Regions from separate parts of the Glaciecola petra genome, predicted to be linked through region 2. Evidence: predicted binding sites of a transcription regulator. Region 2 holds the regulator's gene; each other region holds the start of a gene.
The links. Region 2 encodes MetJ, which represses methionine synthesis genes. Its sites were predicted from a motif close to TAGACGTCTAGACGTCTA; they were not measured.

Region 1: serA (phosphoglycerate dehydrogenase) is a predicted target of MetJ. The motif match lies at 3,327-3,344, and genes of this name have one in related genera.
Region 3: thrA (bifunctional aspartate kinase/homoserine dehydrogenase I) is a predicted target of MetJ. The motif match lies at 5,880-5,897, and genes of this name have one in related genera.

The regions. Positions count from the first base shown of each region.
Region 1 is NZ_JAVRHX010000001.1:341,426-351,865, reverse strand. It holds gene RM552_RS01570 (ribokinase) at 1-901, shown strand, start outside; gene RM552_RS01565 (nucleoside hydrolase) at 925-1,866, shown strand; gene RM552_RS01560 (5-formyltetrahydrofolate cyclo-ligase) at 1,925-2,563, shown strand; gene rpiA (ribose-5-phosphate isomerase RpiA) at 2,599-3,261, shown strand; gene serA (phosphoglycerate dehydrogenase) at 3,408-4,637, shown strand; gene RM552_RS01545 (DUF481 domain-containing protein) at 4,717-5,460, opposite strand; gene RM552_RS01540 (DUF481 domain-containing protein) at 5,591-6,451, opposite strand; gene RM552_RS01535 (HDOD domain-containing protein) at 6,506-7,327, opposite strand; gene RM552_RS01530 (DUF1289 domain-containing protein) at 7,448-7,690, opposite strand; gene lpdA (dihydrolipoyl dehydrogenase) at 8,052-9,473, opposite strand; gene aceF (dihydrolipoyllysine-residue acetyltransferase) at 9,620-10,440, opposite strand, start outside.
Region 2 is NZ_JAVRHX010000003.1:124,660-135,099, forward strand. It holds gene metF (methylenetetrahydrofolate reductase) at 1-477, opposite strand, end outside; gene metJ (met regulon transcriptional regulator MetJ) at 616-939, shown strand; gene RM552_RS11310 (ExeM/NucH family extracellular endonuclease) at 960-2,753, opposite strand; gene RM552_RS11315 (Cd(II)/Pb(II)-responsive transcriptional regulator) at 3,081-3,506, opposite strand; gene RM552_RS11320 (DUF3703 domain-containing protein) at 3,606-3,971, shown strand; gene RM552_RS11325 (methyltransferase family protein) at 3,981-4,559, shown strand; gene RM552_RS11330 (hypothetical protein) at 4,677-5,162, opposite strand; gene RM552_RS11335 (GntP family permease) at 5,320-6,699, shown strand; gene RM552_RS11340 (CCXG family PEP-CTERM protein) at 6,918-7,538, opposite strand; gene rlmF (23S rRNA (adenine(1618)-N(6))-methyltransferase RlmF) at 7,775-8,695, opposite strand; gene RM552_RS11350 (DUF2959 domain-containing protein) at 8,695-9,351, opposite strand; gene RM552_RS11355 (hypothetical protein) at 9,390-9,617, opposite strand; gene pip (prolyl aminopeptidase) at 9,786-10,440, shown strand, end outside.
Region 3 is NZ_JAVRHX010000001.1:249,966-260,405, reverse strand. It holds gene RM552_RS01160 (DUF3545 family protein) at 1-76, shown strand, start outside; gene ung (uracil-DNA glycosylase) at 83-748, opposite strand; gene thrC (threonine synthase) at 792-2,081, opposite strand; gene thrB (homoserine kinase) at 2,166-3,137, opposite strand; gene thrA (bifunctional aspartate kinase/homoserine dehydrogenase I) at 3,137-5,626, opposite strand; gene RM552_RS01135 (3'-5' exonuclease) at 5,973-6,491, opposite strand; gene RM552_RS01130 (MAPEG family protein) at 6,473-6,859, opposite strand; gene RM552_RS01125 (response regulator transcription factor) at 6,926-7,603, shown strand; gene RM552_RS01120 (sensor histidine kinase) at 7,619-9,022, shown strand; gene RM552_RS01115 (DUF3833 domain-containing protein) at 9,044-9,589, opposite strand; gene RM552_RS01110 (chalcone isomerase family protein) at 9,617-10,141, opposite strand; gene RM552_RS01105 (1-aminocyclopropane-1-carboxylate deaminase/D-cysteine desulfhydrase) at 10,299-10,440, shown strand, end outside.

The DNA.
Region 1 (10,440 bases), on a different contig from region 2:
TTTTGGGTCAATTAATATCGACCATGTTTATAGCGTTGAACATTTTGTTGCACCTGGAGAAACCCTGTCTTCAAGTGCTTATAAATCTGTATTAGGCGGCAAAGGTGCCAATCAGTCAATAGCTTGCGCTAAAGCAGGAGCCAACATTAAGCATGTTGGTAATATTCATGCCAATGACCATGCATTTTTAAATCAAATGCAAGATGTCAATGTTGATTGTAACTGGGTTTGTAAAATCGATTCACTCGCCACCGGCCATGCAATTATTCAAGTTAATAATGAGGGTGAAAATGCGATTGTACTGTATGCTGGCGCTAATCATTGTATAAACAAAACGCAAATAGACGACGTGCTATCCAACGCTGATAAAACAGATTGGGTGTTACTACAAAATGAAACTAATGCGATAGCAGAAATTATAGAGAGTGCCAGTGCTCAAGGGCTCAATATTGCATTTAATCCGGCACCCATGACGAAAGAAGTCAGTACGCTTGAATTAGAAAAAGTAAGTTTACTTATAGTGAACGAAATAGAAGCGATGCAACTCACATCGACTGATACCATACACGAAGCTAGTGCAGAACTTACTAAACAGTATCCAAAAACCAAAATACTTCTTACTCTGGGCAAAAATGGTGTTCATTTTATGCAAGATGGTAACACCATTAAAGTCGACAGTTATAAGGTTAAAGCGCTCGACACTACAGCCGCTGGAGATACTTTTATTGGATATTTTTTAGCTCAGTATTGTATATTGAACAAACAAGACGCAAATAACGAAGTCATAGTAACGCAAGCACTTAAAACAGCCTGTGCAGCGGCAGCATTGTGTGTTACAAAAGCCGGAGCAGCGCCTTCAATACCAACGCAACAAGAAGTCGCTAAATTTTTATCCATTTAGCGTATTCGTCATAAGGAATCGAGATGACCCAAAAAATAATATTAGATACAGATCCTGGTATAGACGACGCAATGGCTATCTTTTTTGCATTTCAATCACCCGATATTGACGTACTTGGCTTAACTACAGTTTTTGGCAATGTGCCTGTTAGCATGTCGGCTCAAAACGCTATTACCCTTGTTGATTTAGCGAAACTCAATATACCTGTTTGCAAAGGCGTCGCCAGGCCTTGGATTGGCCCTGAATCAACTTATGCACACTTTGTACATGGTGATGACGGCTTTGGGAATATTAACTTCCCTCAAGCTAAAGGTGAATTAGACCCGCGTTCTTCTGCCCAATTTATTATTGATATGGCACATAAATATCCAGGTGAAGTAACGATAGTTGCAGTGGGACCTTTAGGTAACTTAGCCTTGGCGCTTCGTTTAGACCCGGATTTACCTAAACTTATCAAAGCGGTCAATATTATGGGCGGTAGCGCATTTGCGCCTGGTAATGTGACGCCATTGGCCGAGGCCAATATTTGGAATGATGCTCATGCTGCAGATATTGTTTTCTCAGCTGACTGGGAAATTAATATGTTTGGTTTAGACGTAACCTATGATATTCCCTTTGCTCCAACTTTTGTTGACGATCTTGCAAAAGCTAACCCAACATTGGGCGGGTTTGTTGCTAAGGCCAGTCAGTTTTATATGGATTTTTATTCGCAAAATACCCCGGAGCGAGTATGTTTTTTCCATGACGCTTTTCCTTTGGCCTTTATGCTGCAACCCGACCTATTTGAAATGACAAAAGGCCATATGAGAATTGGCACAAGTGAACTCGACAGAGGCCAAACAGCATTTGCCCCAATTGGCAGTACTCAAAGCCCTCTTTGGCTTGAGAGTAAGCAGGTCAATGTTGCCACAAAAGTCGACCACGCTAAATTAACAGCGTTATTTACGAATACCTATGCTCTTTAGTCGTCTTTTGCAAACTATATTATGAATAACAAAATATCTATTGGGTAATAGCAAGAATATGTCGACGGAAAATTCATCGCAACGGCCGTCTTTAGAACAACAGAGCCATAGCCGGAATAGTTTACGGCAGCATTATATAAACATTCGCAATAGCGTCAGTCCAAAACAACAAAAAGAACAAGCATTGCGTTTATTGGAATGTTTCCAAAGAAACGTCATGAGTCCCAAGCTTCAAAAAGTGGCGCTTTATATTACTAACAAAGCTGAACTCGATACCGCACCTCTTATTTCATTTTTGTGGCAGCTCAACATTGACGTCTACGTACCCGTTTTGCACCCTTTTTGTAAAGGCCATTTGTTATTTATTCGCTACGCTCAAACAACACCCATGACACATAATAAGTATGCAATAGCAGAACCGATATTGGATGTTAGAAACGTTATACCACTTGCTGAACTGGATACTATGTTGGTCCCACTTGTGTGTTTTGATGAGCATGGTAATCGCTTAGGAATGGGAGGAGGTTATTATGATCGAACTCTCTCGGCAATAAACAAATTAAGTCATAAAAATAAGCCGCAAATAGAACTAATTGGGCTAGCTTATGATATACAAAAAGCGCTATCATTGCCCAACGAAAAATGGGACGTGCCATTAACAAAAGTATTGACGCCATCTCGTCTTTATCGTTTTTAATTCATTAGTTAGTAAAATAAACGGGACCACACATCATGAGTTTTTCTCAAGACGAAAAAAAACAAGCAGCAGCAGAAGCCGCTTGCAAATTTGTGTTAAATGACACGATTGTTGGTGTAGGTACAGGCTCTACTGTGAATTATTTTATTGATGCTTTAGCGTCGATAAAACATAAAATTAAAGGCGCAGTTTCAAGTTCAGAAGCATCTACCAAACGTTTAAAAGCACATGGAATAGAAGTTTTCGATCTAAACGAAGTCGACAGTTTAGATATTTATGTGGATGGTGCGGATGAAATTACTGAACACAAGCATATGATAAAGGGCGGTGGTGCGGCATTAACTAGAGAGAAAATCGTATCGGCAGTAGCTAAAACATTTGTTTGTATTATCGATGATACAAAACAAGTACCGATACTTGGCTCTTTTCCCCTGCCCGTTGAAGTAATTCCGCTCGCTCGTTCTTACGTGGCGAGAGAAATTGTAAAGTTGGGCGGCGACCCAGAGTATAGAATGGGCACTGTTACCGATAATGGAAATCATATAATTGATGTACATAATTTATCAATTGTCGACCCAATTAAGCTCGAATCTCAATTAAATCAGATTGTTGGCGTCGTCACGAATGGTTTATTTGCTGTCCGAGGCGCAAATATTGTCTTAATCGGCGATGAAAGTGGTGTGACGGAAATAAATTAAGGGCATGTGCTGACGATATTTCACTTGCTTATCTAGCTATTTTTGATATCTTTCACGCACTTAAATAGACGTCTAGATGTCTTATGGCTGTCATCTTCGTTAAAACAAATTTATAACTACTACCTGCAGAAGGATCTATACCCAAAATGAGCAAAAAGTCCTTATCAAAAAGTAAAATTCGTATTCTTTTACTAGAGGGCCTGCATCAAAGTGCCTTGGATACATTTTCGGCAAACGGTTATTCAAATGTGGAATCATTGAAGACCTCGCTGCCTGAAAATGAATTAATTGAAAAAATCAAAGATGCACACTTTGTCGGTATTCGCTCCAGAACTCAGCTCACTGATAAAGTATTAAATGCTGCCAATAAATTAGTCGCTGTTGGTTGTTTTTGTATTGGTACTAACCAGGTAGATTTAGCCGCTGCAAAGCAAAAAGGCATTGTGGTATTTAATGCGCCATTTTCCAATACACGTTCGGTAGCAGAATTAGTGCTTGGACAAATTATCATTTTATTACGTGGCATACCCAGTAAAAATGCAAAAGCCCATCGCGGCGAATGGGAAAAGAGTGCGCTAGGTAGCTACGAAGCACGTGGTAAAACATTGGGCATAATTGGTTATGGACATATTGGAACGCAACTAAGTATATTGGCCGAGCACTTAGGTATGCGCGTTCAGTTTTATGATATTGAAAACAAACTAGTATTGGGCAATTCAACTCAAACACTTTCATTAAAAGCTCTTCTAGAAAGCTCAGATGTGGTGAGCTTACATGTACCTGAAACTGTGCATACACAAAATATGATTGGTGAGAAAGAACTCAATCAAATGAAAGATGGCGCCATATTAATAAATGCAGCAAGAGGCACCGTTATTGACATTCCTGCATTATATAATGCTTTGCAAAATGGTAAATTAAGTGGTGCTGCTATAGACGTTTTCCCTGTTGAACCTAAATCGAATAATGAAGAATTTATTTCGCCTCTTAGAGAATTCGATAATGTTATTTTAACGCCGCATGTGGGTGGTTCTACGCAAGAAGCCCAACAAAACATTGGCACTGAAGTCGCTGGCAAACTAGTAAAATATAGTGACAATGGTTCAACCCTTTCTGCTGTTAACTTTCCTGAAGTGTCGTTACCCGAGCATGCGGAAAGATCTAGGTTGTTGCATATTCACTTTAATCGTCCCGGCATATTGACCCAAATCAACCATGCGTTTGCTGATAAAAACATCAATATTGCAGCTCAATATTTGCAGACAGATGAAGATATTGGTTATGTCGTTATTGATATAGACGCTAAAAATGCGGTTGAGGGCTTAGCACAATTATCCGCTATAGAAGGTACGATAAAGTCACGTATCCTGCATTAAACGATCCGTGGACCAACAACTTTACTAAAGACACAAAAAAAGGGAATTTACATTCCCTTTTTTTCAGGTTAAGAAAACCTTAAAAGAAGCTGTATACCAATGTCACTGCAGTTTCGGTATCTAGTTTGTCTATGCCGTCTGCTACATCAGTATTGTGATCAAACTTAACAGAAAACTTCATCGACAAGCCTCCGGCTATTTGTGCAGAAAGTGCACTTTCTGCGCGAGATTTAGTATTATCAGAACCAATTTCAGTGCTAAATGTTTGAGTAAAACGAGATGTTTCTGAAATATTCCAGTTATAATTCACTGCGCCACGAACAATAGCGCCATTAACACTTTCACCAGTTTGATCTTCGGCAAAAGAATAACCAGGGCCAATACTGTATTCAAAACTACTTTTTTCGTCGCCCCAAAGCTTTTGGTTCCAACCAGCAGCCACTGTGCCTTGATACTTAAAGTTACTAAATCTGTCATCTTCATATGAAGCAAATGCAAACAAACGATGATCAGGATTTTCTAGTTTGTAGTTACCTTGTGCAGATGCAAAAAACTTCTGTGCGGTCGTTCTTTCGGTGTCTTCACCGTCCTCATTCGCAATAGTATCTTTCTTATAGAGCCCTTTTACAATATATTCATTGCTCCATTTATCTAATTCTTGCTTAGCGTTAAAACCTGCACTGGCAGAAGTTGTTTCAGTATTACCCGAAGTGAAGATGAAACCAAATTCACCGTCCATTGTTAATGCTTTTTCTTCTTCGGCCACCACTGGCGTTGCCGCAATAGCAGCTAAAATAGCCACAGAAATAAATTGTTTTTTCATAAGACTTCCTTTTTTGTGATTCTAGTCAACCCACCTGTCCTTATTAATCTAAAGAAAACAACCTTGGGGCGTATATTTTTTGCGCATAATAAAAACAGCGCATTGTAGCGTTTTTATTGTTTAAAGCAACTTAAAAAAACTGATAAACCATAGAAACACTGGTTTGTGTCGACAATACGCTGTCTTGGCTAGCAACGTTATCATTGTAAATTAAATCAACTGAAAACTTCATCGCCAGTTTATCAAACACTTTAGCGCTGAGCGATGAACGTGTTCTTGCTTTACTAATCACTTCACCTAACTCTGCCGAAACCGTTTGTACAAAACGAGCATCATTTCTGAATATATGATTGTAATATACTGTTCCACGAACAATCATTTCTTCTATTCGGGTGTCTGTTCGGTCTTGTAAAAGGTGGCTATACCCCGGACCAATACTATAACGAAATTGCGAACGATCCTTTTGCCACATGACTTGGCTCCAACCCAATACCAAAGTAGCTTGATCCCGCAAACGGTTGAATTCATTATCGTCATATTCAGCATACACAAATAAACGATTGCTATCTTTAAGCAGTTTATAATCTAGTTGTGCTGATATTTCTAGTCTGCGTGTATTAATGTCGACTTTTTCACCCTCTCGAATCACCGTGTTGGTTCTTTGTAAAAATTGGGATTGATAGCGATTGCTCCAATTTTTTAATTCATGAGTCGATTCCATCGCCACCTTGATGATACTAGTTTCGGTATTACCGGTTGTAGTGAGGAGGCCAGCCTCGCCTGCGAGCGTAAATGGTTTTACGTCTTTTTTACGCTTTTTATTGTCATTTTTACGATCAAACAACGAGGTAAGAATATTTTTTTCTTTACTGGGGTTTTTAAAGAAGTCTGACGCTTTTTGTTGCGCACTCAACGTGCCACAACAAAATATGCTCATACACATGAATGCAAATAAGCCAGCTAGTAAGCTTGTTTTGGTTTTTTTCAACATTAGCGCGATCTTATATTATTAACGTCACGCACTTATTATTGTCAATTAATGATATTAGCCAATTGCTTGAGCAATCTTACCAGCTTCTGTTTGCGCGAACTGTAGAATAATATCATATTCGTGGCCCTCTAGGCCAATAGATTGAAACGCCTGCATATTGACATCAGTCCTAGTCAATAATTCTTTTCCTAGTTGTAAATCTGCCATTGTTGCAGCTGCATACAATATGCTTTCATCCAGTCCAAATTGTTGGTTAGGATACAGGCTCAAATTTGCCATAGGGGCATAAATGCTCTCTGGTAAATTCCACGCTTCCAATACACGCCCAGAACAATGACTGAAACAAAAGCCAAGGCTTTCACGCTGAGTTTCTAGGGGTAATCTATTTACTTTGTTACTTAAATACGTCCGATATTTAGTATCTAGGTGGTCAGCGACAACCAATTCACTCAAATTCAGCATGATACCCATCACAAAGTAACGCTCACTGCCTCGTTTTTGAATTTGTTGGTATAAGGATTTTGCTATGATGCCTGTACAGACTGATTTTTCCCAAAAAGACTTAAAGTTAAGACAAGCACCATTAACCGACTTAAACGCCAAATTTGCAGTTTGCGCCATTGAGATATTATATGCGGCTTCTCCGCCAATAACGCTCAATGCTTTTGAAATAGATGAAACTTGAGAAGGGAATCGAAATAGCGCACTGTTAGCCAATTTTAACACTTTTGCGCTTAAGTTAGGATCAACCGACATCACTTTGGCAATATCATCTAAGCTTGATTTTGGATCATCTAAGATGTGACGCAAGCGAATGCACGTATCTGGCAATGTAAAATTTTTGCTTGCGTGCTTTATAAGTGGGTTGATAGACATTTTCACTCTCGGTTATTTTGAGACTCATTATAAACTGTGTATCGACCAAGATGTGTAAAGTATTTAATACTTGTTGTCATTATTTAATACTTTTTAAGATCAACTATGTTTAAAACTCTGTCAAAACAGGTCATCTTGTTGGAAATGTGTATCGGGATTCTTTTGTGAGTTTTGTTTTGCCAAAAATGCACGTTTACGACGATTACATGCATTTACAATGATACGTTTTGTGCCATCATCCACGCTATGCCAGTGCAAACGCTCTTCTCGGCTTCTAAAACAACCAGTACAGTAACCGCGAGCACCCGACTCACAAACACCAATACAAGGACTGGGAATTTCAAAAAACTCTAATTGCTGCATGGAGGCTCTTCAAAAAATAACGAAACGCAATTATAAGGACAATTGCTTATAAAACCAGCATCAAGCATAAAAAACGTAGTGATTAAATGTTGCGTCTCTATCAACGACCTTTGAAAAAGCGAGCCTCAGTCTGTGCGGGGGAAATTCATTGGTAGTTTGTAGGTAAGGATTTTAAGGACGCTTTGCGCCATCCATGGCCGCTTAGCAAAAGGCATCCATGCCTTTTGATACCTTAAAATCCTTACCTACAAACTACTTATCACTCTTCCCCCCGCACAGACTGGGGATCGCTTTTTTTTAGGGGCGAAAAAAAGGAACTCAATTGAGTTCCTTTTATAGAATTAAGCTTTCTTGATATAGCTTATTTCTTTTTCGCTTTTGGGTTTGGCATATCTGTGATGCTTCCCTCGAAAATTTCAGCTGCTAGTCCAATAGACTCATTTAGCGTTGGGTGAGCGTGCACTGTTAAAGCAACATCTTCTGCATCAGCGCCCATTTCAATGGCTAAGCCAATTTCACCGAGCATTTCACCCGCATTAGTACCTATAATGGCGCCACCGATAACACGACCACTGTCTTTTTCAAACAAAAGTTTAGTCATCCCATCAGTTGCTTGTGATGCAATTGCTCTTCCTGATGCAGCCCAAGGGAAGGTTGCGGCTTCGTAACTTACGCCCTGTTCTTTCGCTTCTTTTTCAGTCAAACCAACCCAGGCAATTTCGGGTTCAGTATAGGCAACAGAAGGAATGCCACGTGGGTCGAAGTAGTGTTTTTTGCCAGCAATGACTTCGGCAGCAACGTGACCTTCGTGTACCGCTTTGTGAGCAAGCATCGGTTGACCGACTAAATCACCAATCGCAAATATATTATCGACATTAGTACGCATTTGTTTGTCTACATTAATAAAGCCTCGCTCATCCACGTTAACACCGGCTTTTTCAGCATCAACCAAAGAGCCATTTGGACGGCGTCCTACAGCAACCAGTACGCGGTCATAGCGTACCGCTTCAGCAGGCGCTTGCTTTCCTTCAAAGCTCACATAAACACCGTCATCCTTAGATTCAACAGCCGTTACTTTAGTTTCAAGCATGGTATTGAATTTGCCTTTGATGGTTTTCATGTAGACTTTCATAACGTCTTTATCAGCAGCTGGTACTAGTTGATCTAAAAACTCAACCACATCGATTTGAGAACCCAAGGCGTGATAAACAGTTCCCATTTCAAGACCAATGATACCGCCACCTAAAATAAGCATCTTCTCTGGGATGTCTTTCATCTCGAGTGCGCCAGTGCTATCCATAATGCGGTCGTCATCTTTCGGTACAAATGGCAAGGCAACCGGCTCTGACCCTGCAGCAATAATTGCATTATCAAAAGTAATAGTGGTTGTACCCTTATCACCTTCAACAACAAGTGTGTTTGCACCGGTAAATTTGCCGTAACCTTGCACATGTTTTACTTTGCGCATTTTAGACATGCCCGCTAAACCTTTGGTTAACTGCGAGACTACAGCATCTTTCGACGCTCTTATTTTATCTAAATCGAAAGTTGGCTCACCAAAAGTCACACCTTGGCTGGACAAATGCTTCGCTTCTTGAATCACTTTCGCAACATGCAATAGCGCCTTTGAAGGAATACACCCAACGTTCAAACAAACGCCACCAAGTGTTTCTCTTACATCAACAATAACTGCTTCTATGCCCATATCTGCTGCTCTAAAGGCAGCAGAGTAACCACCAGGACCTGCACCAAGTACCACTAATTGTGTTTTGATTTCACTCATACTTTCGCTCACACCTTAAATTGAGAACTATCTCTTTGCGCGTATTCTAATGCAAATACTACGCTAATTCATCCGTATTTAGCTGTTTAATCGGCTAAATCCATATATTGCTTTGCTAGTTTTTAACAACAACTAACCACGTTTTATTACAACAAAATTCTGCGTATATCACCCAAACAATCGGCTAAATGTACTGCAAACCTAGCAGCCAAAGCACCGTCTATCACTCTATGGTCATACGACAATGACAAGGGCAACATTAACCTAGGCGCAAAATCCTTGCCATTCCACTTTGGTTTGATTTCACTTTTTGATACGCCTAATATGGCGACATCGGGCGCATTTACAATAGGCGTAAATGCTGTTCCACCGATACCACCTAGACTCGATATTGTAAAACAACTACCCTGCATATCTGCAGCTTTGAGCTTGCCATCTCTGGCTTTCATACTGATTTCTGTTAGTTCACGAGAAATCTCCAAAACGCCTTTTTTATCGACGTCTTTCACCACAGGAACAACGAGTCCCCCCGGGGTATCAACAGCAATGCCTATGTGAAAATATTTTTTCATGACTAGACTTTCACCAGAAGCAGACAGCGACGAATTAAATGTTGGGTATGCCTTCAAAGCATCTGCAACGGCTTTCATCATAAATACTAATGGCGTTATTTTGACCCCTAACTTGCGCTTTTCTGCTATTTGATTTTGCTCTTTACGGAATGCTTCAAGCTCGGTAATGTCAGCTTCTTCAAACTGAGTTACATGAGGAATAGTGACCCAATTCCGATGTAAATTTGGTCCCGATAGCTTTTGAATGCGTGTTAAAGGTACTTCTTCTACCTCGCCAAATTTGGCAAAATCCACCTTTGGTGGAGGTAGCACTTGCAAGCCACCTGAACCTTCGCTTACGTTCGAGCCTGGTGACATTTTAGGACGTGAAAGCTCGTATTTGACGTAGGATTGTA
Region 2 (10,440 bases):
ATTTGGTGCGTCTGGATGTTTTTCAGGATAAGCAGCTACAGAAATATCAAAGTCAGCAACTTCTTTGAGCAAGTTAACTAAATCAGATGCATACATGGCCGGTTTGTCCATGCCTTCTGGCAAATCTCCACGCAGAGCAACAATGCGTCTTACCCCAGAATCCCAATAATCTTGTGCAATAGTTTTGAGCTCTTCTTGACTTGCATCGATACAAGTAAGGTGAGGCGCAGTAGTCACGCCCGTTTCAGCTTGAATTCGTTTAACTACTGAATGCGTTCTGTCTCTCTCACCGCTGTTGGCACCATAAGTGACCGACATATATTTAGGCTTCAAAGGCGCTAAACGCTCGACTGATTTCCACAAGGTCTGCTCCATTGTTGGAGTATTAGGTGGGAAAAATTCAAAGGAAACTTCAATGTCGCGTAATTCACTCAAAGACTGATTTAGGGCATCGATACCCTGTGCATAGGAAACCATTTTTTACTCTAATAGACGTTTAGACGTCTAAACTACGAAAATATCGCGTAGACGTCAAGCAATTTAGACGTCTAGATTGATTTTTTTGGTATTCCAGTTAGAATTTTAATATAACAATACAAAACAATGATAAAAATAATGGCTAAATGGAACGGCGAATATATTCACCCATATGCAGAACATGGCAAAAAGAGTGAGCAAGTAAAAAAAGTAACAGTCTCTATACCGACAAACGTGTTGCAAGTGTTGACCGATGAGCGCACACGTCGGCAAATTAACAACCTTAGGCACGCTACTAATTCCGAACTTTTATGTGAAGCGTTTTTGCATGCATTTACAGGCCAACCTTTACCTAATGATAAAGATTTGAAAAAAGATAACCCCTACCGTATCCCAGTAGAGGCTAGAAACATCATGGTAGCAATGGGTATAGACGTCGATGAAATTGAAAAACAAGATTAGTTGTTTCCACTATTTTACGCCTAAAAACTAAACCCGACTATTACGGGATCGTGATCTGACGAACGAAAAGCCGACTTGTCGTTAAAGTTAGCAGGCTTTTTAAGGTCACCCGGCAGTTCATCGTTGTAATCCAGTGCAATTGGTTCGTCAGCATTGATATGCCACTCTACAGTCGATTGGACTAACTTTTTAGCCGCTTGGTTGGCTAAGGCATAATCTAACGAACCAAAACGGCCGCGGAACGCATAGCTATAGGCCTTTGCACCATTCAATTCTCTAGCAAGGTCGGTATATCCCGCTTTTGCCAACTCTGTTATCGGGTCTTCTTTAGCATAAGCATTTAGGTCGCCAACGATAAAAATTGGCTGATTTGAGAATGTGGCCGCTAACCAATAATGCAAAGCCTTTGCAGCGCGAGTTCTGGTGCCATTACAGTTACCCTGATCAGCACTATCATCGCCTTCTCCGCAACGACTGCCTTTAGATTTCAGGTGATTCACATTAACAACAAATGTATCTTTGTTATTCCTTGCCACAAACTTTTGCGCCATTGCGGGACGATTTCGACGAGTGCTAAACAAAGGTCCGTCTTTGTCGCGTAAAGATTTGCTTTCATCAAGAACTTCGACCGCACCGAGCGGTGCTACTTTTGCTGGTTGATAAATAATACCCACGGCAATACTGTCAGTACCAAGCGGCCCTCCAGCGTCAATAAAATCGTAAACACCCTTACCCGCCGCTTTATTCATAGCTTCAACCAATTGAGCAATGGCGCTGTGAGAGCCAAAACCATCATTTTCTAACTCCATTAGCGCAACTACATCGGCGTCGAGCGGTAAAATTGCATTCACAATTTTCGAAAGCTGCAAATTATACTCGGCAATATTATCGGCACCGCGCGGCGTCGGAAATTCACCACCTTTACCATCACCGTTAAATAAGTTGAGTACATTAAAACTCGCAATTTTAACATCACCCTTTACTTTGGGTACTTCTGGGCGTGGAGCAGATGAGACCACAGGAACCGCAGTTGACCTGATTCTGTATGTATTAAAACTATAATCAACGACACCTTTAATACCCGAGATTGTACTACCTGTTCTAAGTGGATTTTTTGCCGATAACTCGCCATTTATATCAACAGATTGCGGCGCACCGTTAAATAAATCGTCTAAGGTAATTTTATTGCGCGTATTTTCAGAAGCTATCGCTAAGGCTGCTGGTGACCCAGGAACAAATAAGTGCGTTGGCGTAAATAAGCGTCCATTAGCGACTTCTATTTCTCCAAATCGGGTGTAGTTGTAAGTATTAACTACGGTAAGAGTTTGCTCAACCGTCACGGCCATGCCTTCAAAAGCTTCAAAAGACTGCTCCCTAGAAAGCGGCAGATTCAATACGCTTGTTTGATAATTAGCGGTGCCACAACTATTAGAAAGGGCTTTTAGGTTTAATTGCGTTTTTTCGAAGGATTCGGTTACGGTCCCTCCCACTCGCACTAACTCTCGTTCTTTAACCGTAATTGGCATATTAGCTGTAAATACAAATATGCCTTCTGAAGTATTTGGGTTTGTGTCAAAGTCTTCAACTTCTTCTTGCAAGAAAAAACCTTGTAAACCAGGAGCAACTAAGGTCACTATTGCCTCAACAACGACGTCGTTGTCGACCTTTGGAGATACATTGCTATCGCCTTGTATTTGGTTTATTAACGTTGCAGGTGCTGCGCATTTTTCAATGCTAGGAAAATCTAGTGCACTTGCGTTAGCATGTGGCGCAAATAATATGACTAACAATAATATGTGCTTTGTAACTTGCATGGTTGATGCCTCTAATGTGTTTGTAACTATGAAATACATAGACTGGTGCTTATACAATAATCTGAGCGCATTAGTTTAAAAGGCTTTTTGTATTTTGAGGTTGGCAGACAACTCCTATGAACCGCAAACCGTTACAACGCGCCAAAATTTAAAACGCATTTTTCTATAGTCATTGTTACCTTGTGGGGATGTTATAAGAAAATCAGCTATTCGATTTTTACAGGATTCGTAGTCCAGATATAACTAATTTTTGATCGCTTAGAGGACGTTGGCGCGCTGTTTTGAAATCATTGTTTTTCGAATTTACTTTGACTTACTTCGTCGTGATTAACTATTACTTTTCGAAGCACTCTGCACCTCAACAATACTATCCAATTTATGCAATACTCCACATTCCTTAATTTTGGTATCACTGGCGCAATTTGACCGTATGGAAACAAGCTTTTTTTGAAGTACTTTCAATTCGTCTACACGATGTTCAATATTCTCTATATGCTTGTCTATGGTCTCGTTTATATCCTGGCAGCTATTTTCCGGATTGGCGCGAGCCTCTAACACTAGGCTTATCTCTTCAATTGTCATGTCTAATGCACGGCATTGCTTGATAAACATTAACTGTTGAAGTGCTTCATCTGAGTAGCTTCGATAATTAGATTGTGTTCGCTCAGGTTTGCTCAGTAATGTTTTACGCTCATAAAAACGAATTGCCTGAATACTTAGACCTGTTTTTGCGGACAATGCGCCAATTTTCATAATCACCTATCAATTGCTTGACCCTATACTTAGTATAGAGTTTACACTTATGTTATCGGTAGGTAAAGCGAATGAAAAAACAAAATAAAGAGGGTAATTATGAATTTCACACAATCTGCAACACCATATGTGAACAAGAAAATGAAGCAGGCAAATGACAGTTTTTCTAACCACGATCTCGAAGCTGGCTTCAAAGCATTGGAAGATGCGCACGTTATTGGGCAACACTCAACATATCATCATACGGTGGTGCATTATCAGATGCTTAAATTTGGTTTAAAACAACGTGACAATAAAGAAGTATTTGGTCAAATAATTAGGATAATGGGCGCACTCACCAAAACCGCTATTGGATTGTTGCCAGAAGGCAATACAGGTGGAGCCAATGTTAACCCTTTTAAGCCAATGCCCATATCGCCAGAAAACAAGGCGATACTCAATCAGATAAGACAAGCAAAATCGTAGAGGGTAAACATGATATCACTTACATTAATTAGCGCTTTTCTATTGCTAGCCGTAATTGGTCGAAGCTTTGTGCAATTTAAAAGAAATGGTGATTTTGGGATCAGAACCGCCGCTAAAGATGCGCCATGGGTAGAAGTTATGCCCGGAGCTATATTTGTACTGACTTTCTGTTTTGCTTTTGGCTTAATTTTATTCGGTTTTTTACAAGGAGCAACCTTCTTGTATCTGCCGACTTTCGCTCTTCAATCACTTGGCTTTTTGATTGGCATGAGTGGTGTTGTAGTAACGCTGATTTCGCAATTTCAAATGGGAGACTCATGGCGAATTGGCGTCGATCAGCTAGAAACTACACCACTCATTAGACATGGCATTTATGCGAGATCCCGCAATCCTATATATTTTGGTATTTTGTTGTTTTGGATTGGCATATGCATCACGTTCCCTTGTATTTTGTTGTGGGCATGCGCCTTGATTTGCTGGATTTGCATCGAGGTCATTGTTCGGAAAATTGAAGAGCCATATTTAATGAAAGTTCATGGCAATAATTATAGAGAATATTTCGCTAGTACCAATCGTTACAAACCATGAGCACTAACTGCCCACTCAAAATGACTAACATGATAGATTGCATATACGATAATGGCTTAAATTGCCAAGCATGCAATACTTTTTAAAAACAGGCTAGCAAAATGCTCTCGTGAATACTTAATGAGACCGGGCCAAAGCAACCATTGTATTTAAAGCAACTTTCAATTGTTCTAATGCTTCGCCTTCTGGCACCGCTTTTTTTGTACAATTATTTAAGCTTACAGCGTAGTCGGTATACATTCTATTTTCAGGAAAGCGTTTTGCGAAATTAGCAATTAATGTTTTTTTGTATGCATCTACTTGCTGCTGCATGTTTTGTGCCTTGGCCTTGTCGCCTTGATTAAATTGCAATAGACCTGGTGTGACAATTGTTTCTTGTATGTGCGTATTGTAGGCACCCAAACCCTCTAAAATATTCGTAACCTTGGTTTTATCATAGCTCGCTGGGGGTGACGACAATCTTTGCTCAACAAACTCAATAAGCGCTTGGCAACTTTGCATGTCATTTATCAATGATTGTGCCGAAGCAAAGCTCGAAAAAATTAAGGCGGCAACAAAAACGAAAGGCTTGTATGTTTGTTTGATTAGATTGATTTTTAGCATTTTATTTATCTATAAGTGATCATTTATTTAAAGCGTAAGATATCGGCAAAACAACTGATGTTCAAAGAATAAATTTAAATTTTTTGCTTAAAATCTTCACCCGAGTAGGTTTTTTGCTTTATGCTAACCTATTACGTCATCTTGTAAGCTAATATTTATGTCCGAGATTGTTACAACAGCAAACACAAGTTATTTGTTATTGGTGGCGGCAAGCGCCATTGTATGTTTACTGGTGTTAATCGTGAAGCTAAAACTTCACGCATTTATTGCGCTTATTTTAGTGAGTGTATTGACTGCATTTGCAGCCGGCATTCCAAGTAACGAACTTATTCCCACCATGACAAAAAGTTTTGGTAGCACCTTAGCGGCAGTCGCTTTGTTAGTTGGACTAGGTGCGATGATTGCAAAAATATTAGAAGTTTCTGGCGGCGCTCAAGTATTAGCAGACACCCTAATTAGCAAGTTCGGAACAGAAAAAGCTCCTTTGGCTTTGGGAATCAGTGCTTTAATTTTTGGTTTCCCAATATTCTTTGATGCTGGCCTTATTGTAATGCTACCCATTATATTTAGTGTTGCTAAGCGCTTTAATGGTCCAATATTGATATATGCCTTACCAGTTGCGGGTGCATTAGCGGTTATGCACGCATTTGTGCCACCACATCCAGGCCCAGTGGTTGCCGCAGGATTTTTAAACGCCGACATTAGCGTTTTACTACTGGTTGGTTTATTTGTTGCGCTACCTACTTGGTATTTGGGCGCATACATTTTTGGTATTTATGTAGGCAAAAAGTACAGCATTGACTGGCAGAATACATTATTGGCCCATGATCCTTCCACAAAAGCAAAACAAACACCTCCTAAATTTTCAAATGTATTGCTGATATTATTGTTGCCAGTTGTACTCATTGCCTTCAATACTGTTTGTTCAACGCTTATTGCAGCACAAGTGATACAAAGTGATTCAACATTTATAGCATTCATTCAATTTATTGGTAATACCCCCATTGCACTGCTTACCACCTTGTTGTTGTGTTTGATTATGTTTTCGCAACGCTATAGCATGCAAGCACTCCAAGACTTATGCGAAAGCTCATTAAAACCAATTTGCAGTGTCATATTGATCACGGGAGCTGGAGGCATGTTTGGAGGTGTTTTACGTGCGTCCGGTATAGGTGATGCTTTGGCAAATAGCCTACAAACCATGGGATTACCAATTATTGTTGTCGCCTTTGTCATTGCAAGTTGTATTCGGGTAGCACAAGGCTCAGCTACCGTTGCACTCACTACCACAGCAGCTTTACTTTCGCCTGTAGTTATCTCCGACAGCAGCCTAACGAGTATTGACCTTAGTTTAATAGTAATCGCAATTGCTTGCGGGGCAACTGTGCTGTCACATTTCAATGATTCAGGTTTTTGGTTAGTGAGTCGTTTGTTTAATATGGATGAAAAAACAACCTTAAAAACGTGGACTGTAATGGTTACCCTACTTGGCTTGATTGGCTTTGTTCTAAGCGCATTATTGAGTGTAATACTCTAAGCTACAATGTAAATTCTGAGATTGCTATTATCCATGCTCATGTTGAGTCTGAGAGTTAAACTTTAAATGCGAGTGTGAATGCATACTTAATATGCCATAAGGTAGATACATCAATCGTTATTCAAGCTAAATTTTATGTAAAAAAAAAAACCAGTGTTAACTGGTTTTTTTTTGGTGCTTTCTGTTAAATCAGAAAGTCGAACTGTCATAGTATTGATTTATTTAGTGCGTCTTGTAAATGCAACGCCAACAAGCGCTAAACCTAAAAGAGCAATAGACGACGGTGCAGGAACAGAAACTGTTGAAAGTTGCGTTGAAGATAATGCTTGTCTTTGACCACCATCGATCGCCAACTCAAAACTGTTACCGCCGCTATTTCCGTTTTCAGCCCAAAGTACGTTGATTATGTTATAACCAGTACTTAAATTCATGCCTGTTGCGCTAATTAGTTCTGCACTATTTGTCACAGGATTCCAGTTATTGCTCCACCAAAGGTTGTCGTTAACGTCAACAACTAGTGAACCATTTAAAAAGACTTCAGCGCCACGGCCAGCATCAAGCCCTGCGTACAAATCAAATACTGTATTAACCGCTGTGTTGACTTCAATCGACATATTAAAGATTGTATTGTTGTTGCTTGAACCTTTGTATAAGCCCGTTGCCACAGCTATATCATCAGAAGATATATCGCTTGAATTTATTGTTGCCCAATACGCTGCCAAGTCATTGTTGGCGTTGGGGAAAGTTGCATCAGCGTATTCAACTGTTATGATTGCCGCGTTTGCCGCAAACACAAGACTCGTAAATAAAGATGCGCTTAAAAATAATTTTTTCAACATTTTCTACTACTCATTTTGTTTAAGAATCTTTAATTAAGCAAATATTGGGCCAATTTATATTTCTATTATTTTCATGCGCTTACAATAAAAAATTTCGTTGATGTAAAATATTTGGACACTTTTCAAACAAATGCATTAGCGAATTCCTCGACCTTTTCTTGCCCATATAGAGTAATATTTTGCGCGTATAAGACAGATAGTACACAACAAGGGGATTCAATTTATATATTTTAGTATTAAAAACGCCAAGCAATAAATCGACTCATTTTATTACCTTGCGCCATTTCAACCACTCTATGTTCTTTAACTTGGCTTTTCTGCAAATATTTTATAATGGGAGCCACGTGTTTCTTGTTTGAGATTAAACTGGTAAACCACACGATCTGCTTTTTAAATTCAAGGCTTTCTAAAATCATATTTTTTATAAAACGTAATTCTCCACCGTCGCACCATAACTCCTTGGCTTGGCCCGAAAAATTTAACGTTTGGATATGTGAAGACGCTTCTTTATTTAATCCTAGGGACTTAATTCGCTTTAATTTATGCCTGCCTAAATTGCGCTTTTTCTTTAATGAACCTTCGTTTGCCGCCGCGGCACTTGCATGAAATGGCGGGTTGCACATACTGAACGAAAACGAATCCTGACTTGCAACAACCGTTTTAAAATAGTGCTTATTGTTTGATTGAGGGCGTACTATTATTTTTTTATATAAGGCTTTGTTCGCATCAACTAACAAGCTCGCTGACTGCAGTGCCGCTCTATCAATATCGCTTGCAACAAACTTCCAATTGTATATTTGACTGCCTAAAATCGGATAAATCAAGTTGGCGCCTGTTCCAATATCCAATCCACGAATGGCCTTAGTGCTCTTATCATCAATTACGCCACTATCGCTTAATAAGTCTGCCAGAGCATGAATATAATCAGCCCTTCCAGGCACAGGCGGGCATAAATACCCATCGGGGATATCCCAAAAATCAATACCGTAGTGATGCTTTAAAAGTGCTTTATTTAGTAGCTTAACGGCAAGCGGATTAGCAAAATCGATAGTTTTGCGACCGGCATGATTCACCGTCAAGCAAGCTTCAAGAGGAGGTTCCGCAATGATTAAGGCGTCAAAATCATAAGCATTGCGGTGAATATTACGATGATGCACTATTCGCTTTGTAGGGTCTTTATAAACTCATCAGACTGAGAAATGGCTGCGTTCATCTCTTTGAGTAGCACGTTAACATCTCGTTTAATAGTAGAGAGTTCTCCCTGCAGAGCGCCAATAGCATTAGCATTTAGGTTATGTTTTAAGTACAACACGTTGTCTTGTAAAGCGGTAAGTACCGGTTGCATGCTTCCTTCTACCTTGCGCATAGAGCGTAACAAACCATCATACTTGCGTTGTGTTTCTTTCATTTGGCGCGCGCTATCACGCTTTAAATTGGCATTAGATATTAACTCTATTTCTTCAGCCCATTCTCTAAACAGAGATTCAGCCACATTTTGTACTTTATCTATACGGTCAGTAACATCTTGCGCGCTCTCTTGGCTAGCCTCAAATTGATCATTTAATGAGCCATAGACCTCTTCTAATTCCCCACCATCAAAATTGATGAGGGTACTAAACTCCTCTAAGGCACTTGCAAACTGTTCTTGCGCTTCTTGCTGTGATTCTTGCGCATCTTCTACTCTATCAACCAAAATTTCGCGCTTTTCAAAACCAATTTTTTCCCACATATTAAAATATGCGTCTTGTACGGTTGACTTACAGCCCGTTAACGCAAACAAGGAAATAAATCCAAATACCAATACCTGTTTCATACTAACCTCTTATAGTTATTATCAATAAAAGCATAAGCTTATGAGCTTTCGCCTTTAAATCTTGCCGCATCAATAATACACCACAAATGCACTATAGCGCCTATTATCGCAGGGATAACTAGCCAAAATAACGCGTAGCCGACATAAACCACCACAAAAAATATTATTGCTGACAAAATTCGACCTTGAACCAATTGCCCTAATCCAACAATAAAAAAACTGCATATTGCCGCGAGTACATTCCCACCTGAACCTTGTCCTGACATAAACCTTCGTTTCCCTTATTTGTTTAACATTGAGCCCAAGCATTTGACGAAAAAGTCAAATCATGCAAGAGTTGTCATTCTTTAGTTTACCAATAAATGTAGTCTAAAGCAGTAATCCGCAAGGGGCAATTTGTTTCAAAATATTCGCTAAAAAGGAAATTCAAAATAGTGGATGGTTTCAAAACAACAAAGTCATATAAAATTACCAGCCAAGATGGCCATCAACTTTATGTTGAAGAGTCAGGTCCCAGCGATGGTATACCCGCGTTATTTCTTCATGGTGGTCCTGGAGCAGGCATTGGGCAACATTATCAATGGTTATTTGCTGGCACTAATTATCGCGTTATTGCCTTTGATCAAAGGGGATGTGGGCGCTCATTACCAACAGCAAGCCTAGACAATAATACCACCGCCGCACATCTTAGCGATATTGAATTAATTAGAGACTTTTTTGGTATTGATAAATGGTTGGTATTTGGTGGATCGTGGGGCTCAACATTAGGTTTGGTATATGCGATCGCCCATCCAAAACGTGTTTTAGGCATGATTTTAAGAGGTATTTTTTTAGCAAGGGAGGCCGACACTGACTGGTTTTTATCCCCAAGCGGAGGCGCCGCCCAAGTTTTTTGTGAAGAATATGCAGAATTTACCGAATCCTTTACTTTCACTAACAGTAAAGAATTATGCAATTATTTTTTTGGTAAATTAACCGGCGAGCATGAAGAAATTCGCATTAAATATGCTCAACTTTGGTTCAATTGGGAAGGAAATATTTCAAGGTTAAAACCTAGTAAATTGGTCGCCAGTCAACAGGCAAGTAAAG
Region 3 (10,440 bases), on a different contig from region 2:
AGAAAATTATCGCTTGAAAAAAGAGCTTTGCGATATGGATATGGAGTTTGCCCAAGAGCTTGAACGAGCTCGCTAAGCTCGGCTAATTATATATTTGCCAATCAACAATTTGTTTGCCGGCATTCTTTAATAGCTCGTTCGCTTGAGTAAAATGTCGGCAACCTAAAAACCCTCTGTGCGCGGACAAAGGTGAAGGATGTGCAGACGTTAATATATGGTGTTTTTCAGCACTTATTAACGTAGATTTTAGTTGCGCGGGTTTACCCCAAAGCAAAAATACTATATTTTCACCATGTTCACTTATTTTCTCGATGACTGTATTAGTGAAATTTTCCCATCCTTTATTTTTATGCGAATGAGCCGCACCATCTTCAACAGTTAGCACTGTGTTTAATAATAATACCCCCTGCTTTGCCCAGTAACTTAAATTACCATGCTCAGGCATAACAAAACCGTCTATATCGTTATTGAGTTCTTTATAGATATTCCTTAATGATGGCGGAATTTTCACTCCCTTTTTGACCGAAAAACTTAAACCATGAGCCTGTCCCTGGCCATGATAAGGGTCCTGCCCTAAAATTACGATCTTAAGATCCTCAAATCTTGTCAGGCTAAATGCATTAAAAACATCTGCCGCTGGTGGGTGCACTATAACACCAGACTCTCTGCGCTTGCGCACAAAGTTTAATAACTCAAGAAAATAGTCTTTTTCTTTTTCGGCTGCAAGTAAGTCAGACCAAGTCAACATGCGTAATACCCCAATATTGACATGATTAACTAATGACTGACATTTAAGCTTCACCTACAATAGAAAATAAATGCGCTTTCAAGGCAGCATAGCTATTATCTACATCAATCGCCAAGCTCTCTTTAGCAGAACTATCTGCCAGTGCTTGAGGTAGGCTTATTGGCTGGCCAAGGACATTTTCTACTGTTTCTCTGAATTTAGCAGGATGTGCTGTCCCTAAAAATATACCCACTTCATCTTCTACAAGCGATTGACTGAGGCTTTTAAAAGCAACAGCAGCATGAGGCTCAGATATATAACCTAAGTTAGCAAGCTTGCGCATGGTAGCTTGTGTATACTCCTCATCTATTGCTTCTCCTTTTAAAAGAGAAGCATCGAACATTCCAGTGTCTACCATTGCTTGTATTCTGGGCCAATTATTCGGCTGACTCACATCCATTGCATTCGAAATCGTAGCAACAGTTGGTTTTGGTTCCCATTTTCCGGTTTGTAAAAAACGTGGCACCGTGTCGTTACTATTGGTTGCTGCAATAAAACGTTTGATGGGTAAACCCAGCAATTTAGCAATAATGCCCGCTGTTAAATTACCAAAATTACCACTGGGAACCGAAAATACAGCTTTACTTTGTTGATCTTTTGGCAGCTGAGCAAGGGCTTCAAAGTAGTAACATATTTGTGCCATTAAGCGACTAATATTTATTGAGTTTGCTGAATTCAAGTGCAAACCTTCGCGCACTTCGGGGTCGTCAAATGCTGTTTTAACTAATTGCTGACAATTGTCAAAGTCACCTGGAATCGCAACCGTGTGAATATTTCTATCTAAGGTACTAAACAACTTTTCCTGCAGTGGACTAATCTTTCCTTTTGGGAACAATATAACCACCTTAATGTTGTCGATACCATAAAATGCATGTGCTACTGCTGCACCAGTATCACCAGAAGTGGCTGTTAAAATAGTAACGGGTTCACCTTGACTAATATGAGCGAGCGTTTGTGCCATAAATCGACCACCAAAGTCTTTAAATGCTAAGGTTGGGCCATGAAACAACTCCAAACTATGAATATTGTCAGTCACTTTTTTTAGTGGTGCTGCAAAGCTAAAAGCCTTGGTCACAAAACTTGAGATATCTTCCTGGGATAATTCGTCACCAATGAGGTGAGTCAAAATTTTAATACTGCGTTCAACCAAAGGTAATGCCAATAAAGTATCTATATCCTCCATTGGTGTTATTGATTCAGGGAAATATAAACCTTGATGTTTGCCCAAGCCTTTTTTTACCGCTTCACTAAATGAAGCAACATCACTACTGTCTTTCAAATTTACTAATTTCACTTACTTAATATTCCTGTTTATATATGCTAAGCAGCAAAGCGCTTTTCTATAATGGTTTAGCTGTTGTGCTCTACTCTTCTAACTTTACAATGTTCGGGTACCTGCTTGGTCAATTTTGCAAATATGACTAAAGCCATCTTCATTTTGTATATAGTGTTGGGCCAACCAACTTTGAATCGATTGCGCAGATTCGAGTGTCTTAGTAACGGCAAAGACTGTCGGGCCTGAACCAGAAATCCCAAAACTTAAGGCCTGATTTTGTATCGCAAAAGCACGGGCCTCATCAAAATATGGCAACAAGGCTTTACGATGTTGCTCTGCAATGACATCAATCATAACACTTGCAGCGAGTGCCTCATCGCGTTTATGCAGGCTATCAACAAACACCGCTAATTGCCTTCCAAACTGTAAAGTATCACTCATCGAATAACTGGTGGGTAAGATCGCTCTGGCCTTGGCTGTTGATACTGACAATCCCGAGTAGCATGCTACCCAATACCACTTATCTAAAACAGGCAAGTTTAAAGCGATTTGTGTGTCTTGACCGCTCATTAAAGTCATACCGCCCAAATAACTCGGAGCAACATTGTCATAATGAATGCTGCCACTTATTTGCCCTTCTAATTCGCCCATCATTTTTAATAATGTATTTTTGTCAAAAACCTCGGCTTCAAAAACCTTTGCCGAATACTGATTGAGTGCATAAAACGCAGCCACAATAGAACTAGCGCTAGACCCTAAACCACTGCCAATAGGCAAGTCTTTGTGTAAATGCATTTTTACTTTAAGCGCTTTATAGCCAAGTGCTAATCGTTTTTTCTGAAAATATTCATAACACTGAGTAACAATATTATCGACCGAATTTGGTGGTAATTTATGCGCAAAACGGCCATCACAACTTAAACTAAACTGCTCAGCGTCAGCGACTTCGACCCAATCGCCTAACAAAGAATTGTCTATTGGCGCAAGCGCAGCCCCTAAAACATCGAAACCCAAACTAACATTGCCGATAGATGCAGGTGCAAAAGCTTTGGTGGTATTATCTGTTTTAAGCATTAACTAAATTCCGTTTGATTGGGCGTAGTGCGCATTACATCTGCAAAAACACCAGCAGCGGTGACCGTCGCTCCTGCTCCGTACCCTCTTATTACAAAAGGAATGGGTTGGTAATATTTACTGTGGATTGCCAATGCATTCTCACCGTCTTTTACTGCAGCAAGTGGATGCGAGAGTGACACAGCTTGTATAGTGACCTTGCATTTTCCCTCTTCAATACTGCCCACGTATCTTAATACTTTATTTTGTTCTTTTGCGCTTAGTCCAAGTTCTGCAAAATGCGAATCAAGCTTAGGTAGATTGCCCATAAACTCATCTATGCTGCCGCTTGCATCAAACCAATCAGGTAAAACTGACTCTATTTCAATATCTACCAACTCGAGCTGTAAACCTGACTCTCTGGCCATAATGAGTAGCTTTCTGGCGACATCCATACCACTTAAATCGTCACGAGGATCGGGCTCAGTAAAGCCATTATCTTTTGCTATTGATGTCGCTGCGGAAATACTCAAGCCTTCGTCTAGCTTACCAAAAACATATGACAAAGAGCCTGATAATATTCCTTCAAATTTTGTTAACTTGTCGCCGGCAAGCACGAGTTTTTGTAAATTATCGATAACAGGTAAGCCTGCGCCTACGGTGGTTTCATACAAAAACTGACGGTTATATTCTAAAGAGGTTTTTTTAAGGGTTAAATACGAGGCGTAGTCACCCGTGTTGGCCTTTTTATTAGGTGTTACCACATGGAAACCCGCTCGCATTAAATAGGTATATAAACCTGCGATATGTTGATTACTAGTGCAGTCAATTAATACAGGGTTAGTTAAGCTATTACTGGCGACAAACTTTGCCAGTAAATCGATACTCAATTTGTCTGTTGCTTGTGGTAATTGTGGCGCTATTTCAGCGTCTAAATTGATACCATTCGGTGCCAGTAAACACTGCTTTGAATTAGCTATTCCAAATACTTTGAGCGAAATATTGCGCGCCAACAAAGCCTTTTGCTGACTACCAATTTGTTTTAGTAACTGTGAACCCACAGTGCCAATACCAATTAAAAACACATCGATATTAAGCATATTGCTGAAGAAATTCTGATGGATAACTTTTACGGCTTTCTTTGCTTTTTTGTTTTCAATGACAGTCGATATTGAGCGTTCTGAAGAACCCTGCGCTATGGCCACATTATTTACTCTAGCCTGTGCCAATGCTTTAAAAAATTTAGCGGCTAAGCCTTTTGATTGACGCATACCATCACCAACTAAGGTAACAATGGCAAGGTCTTCTCTTACTTCAATAGGTTCAAGCAGTTTATTGCTGAGTTCTAAAGCAAAACTCTCTTCTAATAACTCACGCGCTTTGTCTGCATCTTTATGGGTAATACAAAAACTAATGCTGTATTCAGACGAACTTTGAGTGATTAGGCTAATCGATATGTTACCTTTCGAAATGACATCAAAAATCCGACTGGCCATACCGACCATGCCTTTCATACCTGGACCAGACAAATTAAACATGGTGATATCTTCAAGGTGCGATATGCCTTTAACACTTGTCCATTTTTCACTTGCCTCGTGACTGATCAATGTTCCTGGAGCAGATGGGTTTAAGGTGTTTCTTATTAAACATGGAATACCAAATTGAGCAATTGGCCCTATCGTTTTTGGATGAAGGACTTTGGCACCAAAGTAAGACAACTCCATTGCTTCTTGATAAGTCAGTTTATCGAGTAACACAGCACCTTCAACTTGGTTTGGATCAGCATTGTACACACCATCAACATCGGTCCAAATTTCACAACAATCCGCATTAATACAAGCAGCTAGAATGGCTGCTGAATAATCTGAACCATTGCGGCCCAATGTGACTTTTTCGTTATCTTCATTTACTGCGACAAAACCAGGCATTATGAGCAATTTACTGCCGTCGGAAGGGATTTCACTAAATCTAGCACGGCTTTCTGAAAGTAACGCTAAACTATCAAGGTAGTCCCCTTCAGCAATCACATATTCAACAGGGTCTATAATGAGATTTTCAATGTTTTTGGCCGTCATAATAGCACTAAAAATATTCACACTGACATATTCGCCCATGCTTAAAATACTTGCTGTAACTTGATCAGGGCATGTATTTAGTAAGCTAATTCCCTGTAATTGATGGCTAAGTTTATTGAGTTTGTCGGTAATGAAAGCATCGACATTATCGTATGCAAAATTTGGCAATTCATCGTGCAATTCGCGAGCAATACCGTGCAGAGTCATATCAAGTTTGGCCAACAGTTCTCTGTAGTCTTTGCCTTGTTGAGCCTGTTCGCATAAAAGTGAAAGCGCATTTGTTACGCCTTTGGGCGCAGACAACACCACCGCGGCACCTTTAGAATTTTTCCACTTTTTATCAGATTTATTATGCGCATCAGCACTAATTTCAAATACTCGCATATAGCGTGTCGCATCTGCTAATGAAGACCCGCCAAATTTTAGCACTTTCATGGATAACTCCTGTCCACTTTTTCAATTTTTGTCAACGCGCTTTTTACTTGTTTATCTTGCATAAACGATTAAGCAAAAAAAGCCAAAAAAAAACCCGCTATTTGCGGGCTTTCGTTAAATTGTTTTATGACACAAACTAACGACCGCCCCCTATTAAGGTGGTTCCCATAATGCGCATAATCTTCTTAGATGTTACAACTATGGCTTTATAATTCATGTCGTTAATATTATTGTTTGTTTTCATAGCATCAATTTGCCGTATAGACGTCTATATGTCAACCAGTAATTTGGTTCAGACGCTTATTTTTGAGGATTATTTCAGAACACTTACCAATATTGAAACATATCAATAGGTGAGCTCAAATGTTTTTTGTATTATTAAGGCGTCGTTACTTGCGCGATGACGAGATAGTTTTAAGATTTCAATTGCCTGCTCTTTCGATTGATGCCACCTTTCCATTTGGTGCGATTTCAATATCATTTCCAAAGAACTGACTCTAAAAGACATACTGATACCCGCCCGCGAAAATAATTTGTTAATCCAAGGTAAATCAACTACCCAGCCATCGCAATATACTTCAGAACTAGCTAAGAACGCATTTAACTCCAAACAGGCTTGGACACCAGATATCCCTGTTTTTGTTAATAGGGAATGCGAGATGCCGTGGACTTTTTCGGCCTCTTGATCCCAGTATGTCCAGTCTTCAAAAGGTTTTATTAGTTTACAGAAACGATTACCATCTTGCCGCACAACACCCACTTCTATTGGGTAGCTGTGCGGCCCAAAACCACTTGCTTCTATATCTATGATAGTGGGTAAATTAATAAGTAATATCCTTTTAAAACTTAGGCGAGCAGCAACCAATAATGACCAATAATTGTTGCCATCCCTATTAACCAGAAGGCACTTCTTACCTTGTCCCAATTTGCCCAATAGCATACTAGATAGCATAGTCTTGCTATCACAAACACTAGTGACAGTTGCACTGTATTTACCGTGTGTTCATCTAAAGCCATCACTAAAATAACTGTTGGTGCAAAATAAGCGATCGCCTCATAACAATTTTGATGCGCGGCTAACGCTCTTTCTCCTAAACCACCCAATGTAGCCTGTTGTTTTCGCGGGTATTTATTGTCATACCCACCGGCTTGTGACATTTTTATAGCGACAGGAATTTTGGCTATTAGCGGCATAAAAACGACTATTGCCACACAAATAATAATAACGAACATAAAAAGAATCCAATAATTACACCAATTTAACCTGACAAAGTTTACCTTTTTGACTATCTTTTTGATATGAAAATATTATTAGTTGAAGATGAGCCAACTGTCGCAAGATTTATCCAATCTGGATTAGTAGACAATGGCCATGAAGTAAAGCACGCCGATAACGGTAAAACGGGACTAGATTGCGCACTATCTGGAGACTATGACGTTGTCATACTTGACCGGATGTTACCGCAAATAGACGGCATAGACGTATTAACCGAGTTTCGTGGGCAAGGCATATTGACCCCTACTTTAATTTTAAGTGCAAAAAACAAAGTAGACGACAAAGTCAAAGGTCTACGTGCTGGTGCAGATGACTACTTAACTAAACCTTTTGCCTTTGAAGAACTACTAGCACGTGTGGAAATTTTAGCCTCACGCGCGCTTGCCAATTCGCCCGCTCAAACGAGCTTAGTACTCGGTCAATTAGAACTCGACTTGATTAATCGCAAAGTGACTCGTGAGGGCCAGATTATTGATTTGCAATCCAAGGAATTTAAATTACTTGAATACCTTATGCATAACCCTGGCAAAATAGTGACTCGAGCCATGTTGTTAGAAAAAGTATGGGAATACAACTTTGACCCGCAAACAAACGTCATTGACGTACATATAAGCCGCTTACGTAACAAAATAGATAAAGGTTTTGGACAGCAAATGATTGAAACTATTCGCGGTGCTGGCTACATGATTAGCGTCAAATAACAAGAGTGACCGCATATGCGCGCGATTAAGGCCTATAGAAAAAGCTCTAGTTTTGTTGTTAGCTTTGTTTTCACAAGTCTACTGATGTTCGGTGTTGGTTTTAATTCATACACGCTTAGCGTAGCTAACGACGACCTTCTAATTCGTGAAACTGAAGCGGCCATACAAGCAGACATTGGTGGTTTTAGAAGTTTATATAATACCGCTGGCCGCAAAGCAGTAATACAAGCGGTAGAAGACCGACTTCAAAGTTATTCCAACGATTTTTTATATTTCCTCAAAGATAGCGATGCTAACTATATCAGCGGCAATCTTGCCTCATGGCCTGAAGATAACGTAGATTTTGTCAAAAACGGCTTACTCGAGATAAGGGTAGAGCTGCGTGAGGAATACCGTTCCGAGCAAAGCTCAACGACAAGAGCTGTAGCAATGGTAATGGAATTTAGTAATAAAGATACCTTATTGGTAGCGCGCAATGTTCAAGATATCGAGTTTGCAGTCGCACTAGCGCAAACATCCTCATGGGTAATGATCGCTATTCTGTGCATTGTTGCTATAGGAAGTTTAGGTGTTGCATATTATGTGGTAACACGCATCAACAAGATATCGGATACAGCTGACGCAATAATTTCAACAGGCGATTTAAGTGACCGTTTGCATGTCGATTCTAGTTGGGATGACCTCAGTAAACTAACCTTAGTGTTAAATCAACTTCTCGATAAAATAGAGCAATCGGTCCACGCTATTAGTTTAGTATCTGATAACATCGCGCATGATTTACGCACGCCACTCACTCGTTTACAGAGTCATATTGAAGTCATTAACGACGACGAAGAGAAACAACAATTACGCAAAGAGTGTGACAATTTGCTCGGAATTTTTAATTCTTTGTTGCGCATTAGTGATATTGAAAATACGAGTAAAAGAGCAGGGTTCGCTCTCATTTCGCTGACAGACGTTGCAAATGACGCCGTTGACCTTTATCTGCCAATTGCAGAAAGTAAACAGATTGAAGTACACAGTATTATCGAAGATCAAACACCCATACTTGAAAATTTTTACGGTGATAAAAATTTATTGTTTCAAGCTTTTGCAAATGTTTTGGACAATGCAATTAAATTTACGCCGGAACATGGAAAAATCGAGATACATTTGACCAGCCACAACAAACAAATAGTGTTTTCGGTTAACGATACTGGCTCTGGTGTAAACGCCCAAAGCATTGACAAGCTAACCCGCCGCTTTTTCAGAGAAGAGAAGAGTCGCACCACAGTTGGCAATGGTTTAGGCTTATCCTTAGTGAGTGCAATTATCGCTTTACACGACGGTGATTTAATATTTGAAAAAAGCCACATACCCTCAACAACAAAGGAAGTTGGAGGAGGTTTGTGCTGCAAGATGATTTTTTCAGTAGCATAACCACAAACCTTATTATAACTCTTATTGTTTTTGCATGAATATAGTAACTTCTGCCATGACAATACCAAATTTTTTGATGTAAGAACGATTCATCATTTGTTTGTCGTCAAAAGCCCAAAACCAATCGTCAAAATTTACCCGATATGTACTGCCATCAACATCTAGGTCCATTTCGTATACAAAATTAAACGCATTTCCATAAGACGTTCCCGTCGCTGGCCCAGCAATGTCACTCGCGTTCCCTGTGTAGATACCATTAGCATTTTTTGATAATGTCCAAATTCTCTTTACCGGACCATCACCTAAGCCATAGTCGAAGGTTTCATCCAAAATTAACTTATCGTTTTCAATGCGTCCGTCAATATCAACAACAAACCGTTGCACTAGCTCACCCGAGCGATCTTGCACAATTCCCCAGGCTATCACCTTTCCGTTAAAAAACGTTTCTAAATCAAAAGTTGGTTGCTGAGATTGATAATTGCTACCGTCAATTGATACCGAACACCCGATCGTCAGCGATATCGCAGCAAACAATATAAGACATTTTGAAATTATTTTAGCATGCATGAATGTAATCTCTTTTAATGATAGTGATTATTTTGATTTTCCAATAAGCGCCAAACGCATATCAGGTTGTGAGGTGTTTTCGGCCAGCCAAATGTTAAAAAACCATTTGCTGAATTCCTTATCTTCAACTTTCCCTAAATGTTGTGAATCAAAATAAAAATGACTTACTTGATTTGCATCGACAATACCCGTAATGGTTTGCCCCTCCTTGACATTAGGAAAAAGCTGCTTCATCTGTTGAAACCATTTAGCGAGTTTTACCTCGTCTTCCATACCCTGTTTTCGCATTTCATCAATGCTACGACTAGCGATGTCTTTCCCATCAAAATCGCGTAAATACTTGAGTTTTAATGCAAAAGGTTGGTCGTCAACAAACACGCCATTTTGCGCAATTAATGACGCATCATATATTTTGAAAAAAAACATCTTCAGTCGCGCTTCACCAACCACTTCAGGATTGTCGATATAAGCTTGTAGGTTTTTAGCCTCTGCATGGCTTAAATGGCTTAAGTTCATAAATATTATAGAGAGCAAAAAAATCAAGCGTCTCATTATTGTTCCTCTAATCATTGATTTGCTTTTCAGGTACACTACTTCTTTAATAAAAAGCACTATTTGGTATCTTATAGTATCGGTCGTTATGAGAATTAAACGAGTGCACCACATACATCAGATCATTAAGTTTGTGTAATTTAAGAATAGCTGGCCAATGACCATACAAAAGCCCTTAGACATTATATTACCTTCTCCTTTGCAGCGATTGCCCTCTTTTGACAGCGAATCGGAACAAGCTGTTAACACCTATTGCAAACGTGACGACCTTATTCATGAATTAATATCTGGCAATAAGT